2 regions of the Arthrobacter sp. BPSS-3 genome follow, and region 1 is predicted to be linked to the other one. Evidence: predicted binding sites of a transcription regulator. Region 1 holds the regulator's gene; the other holds the start of a gene.
The links. Region 1 encodes Rex, which represses fermentation and respiration genes when NADH is low (regulators of the CRP and FNR family bind a similar motif). Its sites were predicted from a motif close to CTTGTGAANNNNTTCACAAG; they were not measured.
Positions count from the first base shown of each region.

Region 2: the regulator Rex is predicted to act here: its motif matches at 1,405-1,424, upstream of ACFVY3_RS04245 (glyceraldehyde-3-phosphate dehydrogenase).

Region 1 is NZ_JBIMMV010000001.1:166,122-170,573, forward strand. Features, by position in the region: gene ACFVY3_RS00825 (HAD family phosphatase) at 254-1,072, opposite strand; gene ACFVY3_RS00830 (glutaredoxin family protein) at 1,247-1,531, shown strand; gene ACFVY3_RS00835 (redox-sensing transcriptional repressor Rex) at 1,640-2,335, shown strand; gene ACFVY3_RS00840 (hypothetical protein) at 2,383-3,141, opposite strand; gene ACFVY3_RS00845 (hypothetical protein) at 3,282-3,803, opposite strand; gene ACFVY3_RS00850 (YceI family protein) at 3,958-4,452, opposite strand, start outside.
Region 2 is NZ_JBIMMV010000002.1:270,913-275,364, forward strand. Features, by position in the region: gene ACFVY3_RS04230 (slipin family protein) at 1-635, opposite strand, end outside; RNA gene rnpB (RNase P RNA component class A) at 746-1,139, shown strand; gene ACFVY3_RS04240 (hypothetical protein) at 1,215-1,361, opposite strand; gene ACFVY3_RS04245 (glyceraldehyde-3-phosphate dehydrogenase) at 1,641-3,134, shown strand; gene ACFVY3_RS04250 (hypothetical protein) at 3,206-3,415, shown strand; gene ACFVY3_RS04255 (HNH endonuclease family protein) at 3,539-4,333, shown strand; gene ACFVY3_RS04260 (1-phosphofructokinase family hexose kinase) at 4,320-4,452, opposite strand, start outside.

The DNA.
Region 1 (4,452 bases):
GCCATCCGGCAGCGGGCATTTTCTTTGCCCGGACGAGGGCCAACCGGGGCGGTGTGCTTTGAGGCTCGGGCGCGGAATCCGCGGCGCTAGCGGAAATAAGCACCGATTTCGGACCAGCGCATACCGGACCAGAGGTGCGCCGGTCCGAATCTGCCGCCGCCGTCCGGAACCGTAGCGGAAACGGTGACGCCGGGGCTGTCCCATCCGGGGGAGCGCCGCCGCCGTCCGGAACCGTAGCGGAAACCGGGGGAGCTTAGGCGGTGGGGCCGCGGAAGCGGGAGTAGCTGCGCCAGAGGCCGTAGATGGCGCCGCCGACCGTGGCCGCCTTCAGGCCCAGGGTCGCGGCGCGGCGGCCGGACCGGAAATCGTAGACCGGCCAGTTGTTCTCGCGGGCGTGGCGGCGCAGCCGGGCGTCAGGATTGATCGCCACCGGGTGGCCCACCATGCTCAGCAGGGGAATGTCATTGTGCGAGTCGCTGTAAGCCCAGCAGCGGGACAGGTCCAGGTCCTGCTCCTCGGCGATGCGGCGGACGGCGACGGCCTTGGCCGGACCGTGCAGGATGTCGCCCACCAGCCGCCCGGTGTAGGAGCCCTCGTGGATCTCGCCCACGGTGCCGAGTGCGCCGGTGAGGCCCAGCCGGGTGGAGATCACCGTGGCCACCTCGATCGGCGTCGCGGTGACGAGCCAGACCGGCCGGTCCATCCGCAGGTGCTGTTCGGCGAGGGCCTTGGTGCCGGGCCAGATCCGGGACTCGATCATCTCGTCGTAGACCTCTTCGCCGAGGGCCTCGATGTCCTTGACGGTGAAGCCGGACGCCAGGCTGAGGGCGGTATCGCGGACGGCGTGGACGTCCTCGAGGTTCTCACCGCGGCAGACGAACATCAGCTGTTTCCAGCCAAACCCTGCGGCCTGGCGGAGGGTGAACGCCCCGCGCTGGTGCATTTTGCGTGCCACATGGAAGAGGCTGGCGCCGCGCATCAGCGTGTTGTCGACGTCGAAGAAGGCAGCTTCGCCGTGCTTCGGTGACGCTGCCGTCCTCGCGGCGACGGCGACGATCTTCTCCTCGGGCATGCCACGAGTCTAGTCAATGCGGCAGGCATCCCCGTGATCGGAGCCCTCCGCCGCACCGGAGGAGCGGGCCGAAAAGCCCAGCGAACCGTGCCGGCGAGAGGGGCACGGCACCTTCGGCGGGGCCGGACCAGGGCTGCGTCGACGACGGCGGCGGCGCCCGGCTACCGTTAAACCATGGCCAGCACCGACCCGCACCAGGCGCCCAGTCCCGCCGTCGTCCTCATCACCAAGCCGAACTGCCACCTGTGCGAGGACGCGCGCGACGCCGTGACCCGGGTGACCGCCGCGCTGGGCCTGGAGTGGTCCGAGCAGTCGATCGACGACGACGCGGCCCTGCGTGAGCGTTTCGCCGAGGAAATTCCGGTGGTGCTGGTGGACGGGGTGCAACGCGACTTCTGGCGGATCGATGAGGCGCGGCTGACGCGGACCCTTACCCGCGCGCTCGGCACCGGCCACTGAGCAGGTCATTCAGCCTGGCACTGATAAGCCGGCCGGCCGCCGCTGCTTTGTGGGCCGAAGTCGCCCGGCCCTAGAGTGGGAAGACAACAGAACTCGATGGAGCAGATAGTGACCTCGCTGGACCCCACACCCGGCGCCCTGGCCGCGGGTGCCGGCGCAGCCGCCAAGCAAATCCCGCCCGCGGCCGTGGCGCGGCTGACCCTCTATCTGCGCGCCCTCACCACGCTCCTGTCGGAGGGAGTGGACCGGGTCTCGTCCGAATCGCTCGCCGAGGCCTCCGGGGTCAGCTCCTCCACCCTCCGCAAGGACCTGTCCTACGTCGGCTCCTACGGCACCCGCGGCGTCGGCTATGAGGTGCAGTACCTGAACCAGCACATCGCGGCGGCTCTGGGACTGACCCGGGACTGGAAGGTCGCGATCGTCGGCGCCGGCAACCTGGGCAAGGCGCTGGCCCGGTACGGCGGGTTCGAGTCCCGCGGCTTCGACATCGTCGCCATCCTCGACGCCGACCAGATGGTGATCGGCAGCGAGGTGGGCTGGTTGCGGGTCAGTGACGCCGCCGACCTCGAAGCGGTCCTGCACCGCACCGGCGCCAACATGGTGGTGCTGGCATTGCCCGCCGCCGTCGCCCAAAGCGTGTGCGACCGCGTGGTTGCCGCGGGGGTACGCAGCATTCTTAGCTTCGCCCCGGTGATGCTCCAGGTCCCGGACGGGGTCAACCTGCGGAAGGTGGACATGGCCACCGAACTGCAGATCCTCGCCTACCACGCACAAAGGGCGCAGGACCCGGACGACGCCGACTGATCAGTCGGCGTCGTCCGGGTCCCGCGCCCGGCGCGTGAACGCGGCGTCTAGCGGCCGTACGGGTTGGCGAACGGCTGCTGCTTCTTGAAGTACGGGGCGACGGCGGGCATGTACAAGATGACGATGCCGGCGACGCCGAGGACCACGGCCAGCGTGCCGAGGCTGAGCGGGAACAGGCTCAGCAGCGACAGGGCCGCCAGCACGGTGCCGAGGATGCGGGCCCAGTTCCGGCCCTTCCGGACGTTCAGGGCCACCAGGGCGTACAGGCCGGCGCTGATCAGGGCGAAGACGATGATGCTGACCATCACCGCGCCCTTGATGCTGTCGTAGCTGATGTCCGCGCCGCCGGCGGCCATCTGCTGCTCGACCGTGCTGCGCATCGCGGGGTTGTCCAGGGTACCGAGCGCCAGGAGCAGCGAGATCACCCAGACGACGCCGGAGGCCACCAGCAGCCAGAAGGCGGTGTTGAGCAGCTGCGGCTGGCCCGCGGCTGACTGCTGCGGCTGCTCGGACGGGTAACCGTACGGCGAGGGGCCGTTGGTGTACGCCGGGGGCTGCTGGCCGTACTGCGGCTGCCCGTACTGAGCGCCGTTCTGGCCATACTGCGGCGCGTTCTGCCCATACTGGGGTGCCTGCTGGCCATACTGCGGCGCGTTCTGGCCGTACTGCGGCTGCTGCCCGTACTGGGGTGCCTGCTGGCCGTACTGGGGAGCGTTCTGGCCGTACTGCGGCGGGTTCTGTCCGTACTGGGGTGTGCCGGACTCGTGCCCGTCAGGGCTGGAGGGCTCGACTGGCGGGTTGGTCATGGCGGTCCTCTGCATTTGAAGGCGAACTGCCGGGATCAGCGCCTAGACCCTGCCCCCAGCGTGGATAGTCCCACCGTACCCCGACCGCGCGCCGTTGTGGGGGAACGGATGCCGCGCACTTCCCGTGAAATACGGCGGCCTCAGGTCCGGGACTTGCCGGCTTCGAACCAGGCCTGGGCCGCCGGCAGCCACATCAGCACCGTGGCAGCGAGGCAGATGACGAAGCTGGGCCAGCTCCCGCCCCCGGCCAACCCGGTACTGACGGCGGCCAGCAGGAGGCTCACACCGGCGGCGACCGTCAGGGCGTACCGGGCCCACTCCCGGCCCTCCTTCATCTTCATGGCCAGCGTCACCTGGGCCGCCGCGAGGGCGAGGGCGATCAGCACCAGAAGCAGCAGCAGGATGCCGGGACCGGGGGAGACGACGAAGAGGACCAACCCGCCAAAGAGCCCGACGACGCCGGCCAGCAGCCCGAGGAGGCCGCCGGCCACCCAAATCCAGTACGAAATCCTCAGTGGAACAGGCATCGGCGGGACCATGAACATTCCCGCGTAACCGCCCACCGGCAGAACCTCACGGAAGTTCCGGGGATGGTCTGCAGGCCACGCGAACCGGTTGGCGCCTGGCTTGGGTGGCTCGGGAAGGTCGCCGGTGGTGCTCATGAATTTCACTGTAGACGGACCCGCTGACGGTTTCGAGTTGCCACCCGGGGGCCACCTCAATGAGCGAATGCCCCGCACCATCCGAAGAGGTGCGGGGCATTCGAGGGGCCGGCCGCGGTGGCCGGAAGTGCCCGGCGCTGCCGGGGTGTGCAGACTAGGCTGCGGGGGCGATGAAGGCCAGTTCCAGGTTGATGGCAACCTTGTCGCTGACCAGCACGCCGCCGGCTTCAAGCACGGCGTTCCAGGTCAGGCCGAAGTCCTTGCGGCTGATGGTCGTCTCGGCAGTCAGGCCGGCGCGGGTGTTGCCGAAGGGATCGACGGCCACGCCGTTGAGCTCGGTCTCGAGGGTGACGGGGCGGGTGATGCCCTTGATGGTCAGGTCGCCCTGCAGCTCGTAGGCGTCGCCCTTCTCGACAATGCCGTTGGAGACGAAGGAGATCTCCGGGAACTTCTCGACGTCGAAGAAGTCTTCGCCGCGGACGTGGCCGTCGCGGTTGGCGTCGCCGGAGTCGAAGCTGGCGGTCTTGATGGTGGCGTTGACCTTGGAATCGGCGACGTTCTCGGAGAGGTCGAGAGTGGCGTCGGCTTCCTTGAACTGGCCGCGGACCTTGCTGATGCCCGCGTGGCGGACGGTGAAGCCGATCTCGCT
Region 2 (4,452 bases), on a different contig from region 1:
TGCTCCATCATCATGTCCGAGGCCTCGCCGAGGGCAGCGGCCGCGATCGATTCGCCCTCGGCGGCGATGATCTTGGCCCGCTTCTCCCGCTCCGCCTCGGCCTGCCGGGCCATGGCCCGCTTCATGCTTTCGGGCAGCTGGATGTCCTTGAGCTCCACCAGGGTCACCTCGACGCCCCATTCCAGGGTCAGGGCGTCCAGGATCTCCCGGATATCCCCGTTGATGCGCTCGGTCTCGGAGAGCGTTTGGTCCAGGCTGTGCCGTCCCACCACCTTACGGAGCGTGGTCTGGGCGATCTGGTTGATGGCGGCGGCGACGTTCTCGATCGCGACGACGGACTTCACGGCGTCGATGACGCGGTAATAGGCGACGGCGGAGATGTCCACGCTGACGTTGTCCTGGGTGATGATCCCCTGGGACTGGATGGGCATGGTCACGATCCGGAGGCTGACCAGTTGCAGCCGGTCGACGACCGGGATGATGAAGCGCAGCCCCGACATCCGCACGCCGATCACGCGGCCCAGGCGGAAGAGGACGCCGTGCTCGTACTGGCGGACGATCCTGATCGAGGAACGGGCGGCGATCAGCACGAGGACGGCGACGATCAGCCATATGACGACGGCGGTGAAGTCCATCCGGATCGCTTCCTTGGACGGTGGGGTGCCTGTTTCCATTCTCCCACCGGCCGGGGCGGAAGGATCCGGGGCGAACGGCCCGCCGGCCAGACCGTAGAATGGTCAGCGGATGGGTTGACCAGGCGGCCGCGCGTCACGCAAGTGGCTCGAGGAACGTCCGGGCTCCGCAGGGCAGGGTGGTGGGTAACGCCCACTCGGGGTAACCCGCAGGCCAGTGCCACAGAGAACAGACCGCCCGGGGCGGCGCCGTGTTTGCACGGTTCCGCGGCCGGGTAAGGGTGAAACGGTGGTGTAAGAGACCACCAGCTTCCCGGGTGACCGGGAAGGCTAGGTAAACCCCACCCGGAGCAAGGCCAGACAGGACACGTTTGAGGGCTGCCCGCCCGAGTGTCCGGGTAGGCTGCTGGAGGGCGTCGGCAACGGCGTTCGTAGATGGATGGCCGCTATTCCCGTGCCGGCAACGGCCCGGGACCACAGAACCCGGCGTATCGGTCAACCCATCCCACGACTTAGAGCAGGACAACGGCTGAGGGCCGGCACCATGCGGTGCCGGCCCTCAGCCGTTGGTGGACGTGCGGGTCAGGCTTTGCGTTTGATCCAGCCCCACACGGCGGTGGCGACCAGGAGGACCAGGCCGATGATGGCCAGCCACAGCAGGCCCTTCACCACGAAGCCGAGGATCGAGAGGATGAGCCAGATGACAAGAAGTGCAACGATGAGTCCCATGCCGCCATCCTAGGCCAGTGGTGCCGGGAAACCCCGGCAATCCGATGTGAGTGATTTCACCCTGTACCGGCCGGTAGGGGGAGGGGGTCCGCCCTAGAATGGAGCGTGAACGTAGAGGTTCAGCCATCGGGTCTGCGTTCGCAGCCGGTGGCTTTTTCTTTGCGGTCACGCGCTCGCCGGGGTGGACCGAATCCCCGCAGCGAGAAGGTTCCGGAGACCCGCCGGCGGCCGACTTCCGCACACGAGGACGTATGCGGTGGATTTTAGGAAGGTAGTTCTGTGAGCCAGACGTCAGATTCTTGTCTTGATACGTGGATGGGCCGGGAGGCGCTCGCCGAGGCCATGATTCCGGTGATCGGCCGGCTGTACCGCGAAAACAATGTGGTGACCTCCATTCACGGCCGGAGCCTGATCAACAAGTCCACCATGAACATCCTGAAGGCGCACCGCTTCGCCCGCCGGATGAGCAAAGAGGAACTCCGCCTCGAGGAGACCGCCCCGCTGCTGGACGCGCTCACCAAGCTGGACCTCGGCGCCGCGGCCATCGACATCGCCCGCCTGACCGAGAAGTACCGCGCCGAGGGCGACGGCGTCAGCCTGGATGAGTTCCTCCGCGAAGAACTCGCTGAGGTTGTCGGCAAGCGCGGCGGCGATGACCGCACCAGCACCGACGTCGTGCTCTACGGCTTTGGCCGCATCGGACGCCTCCTGGCCCGCCTCCTGATCGAGAAGGCCGGCGGCGGCCACGGCCTGCGCCTGCGCGCGATCGTGGTGCGCCGGGGCTCGGACAACGACCTCGCCAAGCGCGCCAGCCTGCTGCGCCGTGACTCCGTCCACGGCTCCTTCGAGGGCACCATCAAGGTTGACCTCGAGAACGACACCATCACCGCCAACGGTGTGCAGATCCAGGTCATCTACTCGGACAACCCCGCCACCGTCGACTACACCGCCTACGGCATCCACGACGCGCTGGTGGTCGACAACACCGGCCGCTGGCGCGACGCCGAGGGCCTCTCCCAGCACCTGCAGAGCAAGGGCGTGTCCCGGGTTCTGCTCACCGCACCGGGCAAGGGCGACCTGAAGAACATCGTGCACGGCATCAACCACGCCGCGATCACCGACGAGGACAAGATCGTCACCGCCGCGTCCTGCACCACCAACGCCATCACCCCGGTGCTGAAGGCTATCAATGACCGCTACGGTGTCATCCACGGCCACGTGGAGACCGTCCACTCCTTCACCAACGACCAGAACCTGATCGACAACTTCCACAAGGGCGACCGGCGCGGACGCTCCGCTGCGCTGAACATGGTCATCACCGAGACCGGTGCCGCCAAGGCCGTCGCCAAGGCCCTCCCCGAACTCCAGGGCAAGCTCACCGGCAACGCCATCCGCGTCCCCACCCCCGACGTCTCCATGGCCATCCTGAACCTGAACCTCGAGAACGGCACCACCAAGGACGAGGTCAACGACTACCTGCGTGAGATGTCGCTGCACTCCGAGCTGCGGAAGCAGATCGACTACATCGACTCGCCCGAGGTGGTCTCCACCGACTTCGTCGGCTCCCGCCGCGCCGGCATCGTGGACGGCCTCGCCACGATCTCCAACGACAAGAACCTCGTCCTCTACGTCTGGTACGACAACGAGTTCGGCTACAGCTGCCAGGTGGTCCGGGTCATGGAGGAAATGGCCGGGGTCAACCCGCCGTCGTTCCCCGCCAAGGACGCCGTCGCCACCCTTGAGGCCGCGGGCCTGCCCGTCGAGGTCGGCTAAGTCACCGACACGGAGCGCTTTCCCGGCCGGTTCTCTGGAAACGGCCGGGAAAGCGAACCACAATGGGAGCCATGGAACAGAACCAGGCTACGGAGCACGAAACCACCCTTGAACACGCCCTCGATGTGGCCCGGCGCAATGCCAAGGAAGCCAAGCGGCTCCTCGACGACGCCCGGGCCAAACGTGAGGCCGGCGAGATCGATGACGCCCGGGTCAGCCAGCTGGAGGCCCTGTCGAACCTCGCGGAGGAGGACCTCCGCCGCGTCACCCGCGAACAGTAGCCCGGCGGACCGCCCGAGACCTTCCCTCCACACTGTGCATAACCGCGGCCCGAGGCGGGGAGCGGCCTAGGCTTTTCCCGTGATGGAGAACCAGCACCCGGCACGGGATCCCACGGGGACGGCGTGAGCGTCACGTGGGCGCAGTACCGGCGGGCACGACGGCGGTCCCGGCAGGCGTGGCTCGTCCTGGCGGCCGCCGCGCTGGCCGCCCTCCTGGTACCGGCCTGGTTCTTCACGGATGGCCAGTTCCGCCTCGGCGGCGGGTTGTCCGACGGGCCCTCGGACGCACCGGTGCTGGCGGCGTGGATGAGTCCCGTCGTGTCCGTCCGGGCTGTGCCGGCGGGCCGGGCCGCGGACCTGCTCGAGTCGCTGCCGGTCAGGGCCCGGGATCCCGCCGCAAATTACGACCGGGCGGCGTTTGGACAGGCGTGGCTCGACGTTGACCGGAACGGCTGCGACACCCGAAACGACATCCTGCGGAGGGACATGGCCGACGCCCGTTTCACGGACGGGTCCCGCTGCCGGATCGGGTCCGGCAGTTTTCGAGAGCCCTATACCGGCCGGCAGACCGCCTTCAGACGAGGGGCCGAGTCCAGCAAAGCCATCCAGATCGACCACGTCGTGGCGCTCGGCGACGCGTGGCAGACCGGCGCGCAGCAGCTCACGGCCCTGCAGCGCACACACCTCGCCAACGACCCGCTGAACCTGGTCGCTGCGGACGGCCCGGCCAACCAGGACAAAAGCTCCTCGGACGCCGCCGGCTGGCTCCCGCCCAACAAGGCCTTCCGCTGCCACTACGTCGCCCGCCAGGTCTCGGTGAAGGCGGCCTACGCCCTGTGGGTGACGGCGGCGGAAAAGGAGGCCATCCGGCGGGTGCTCGGGAGCTGCCCGGATCAGCCCACCATCAGGCCAGGCTGAACTCCTGCCGGGCCAGTTCGGCTTCCAGCCGCTCGACGTCGTCCCGGTGGCAGAGCTCGGTGGCTTGCGTGGTGACGGTGGCGCTGCCCGCCGCGACGGCGGAGCGGAACGCGGCGGCG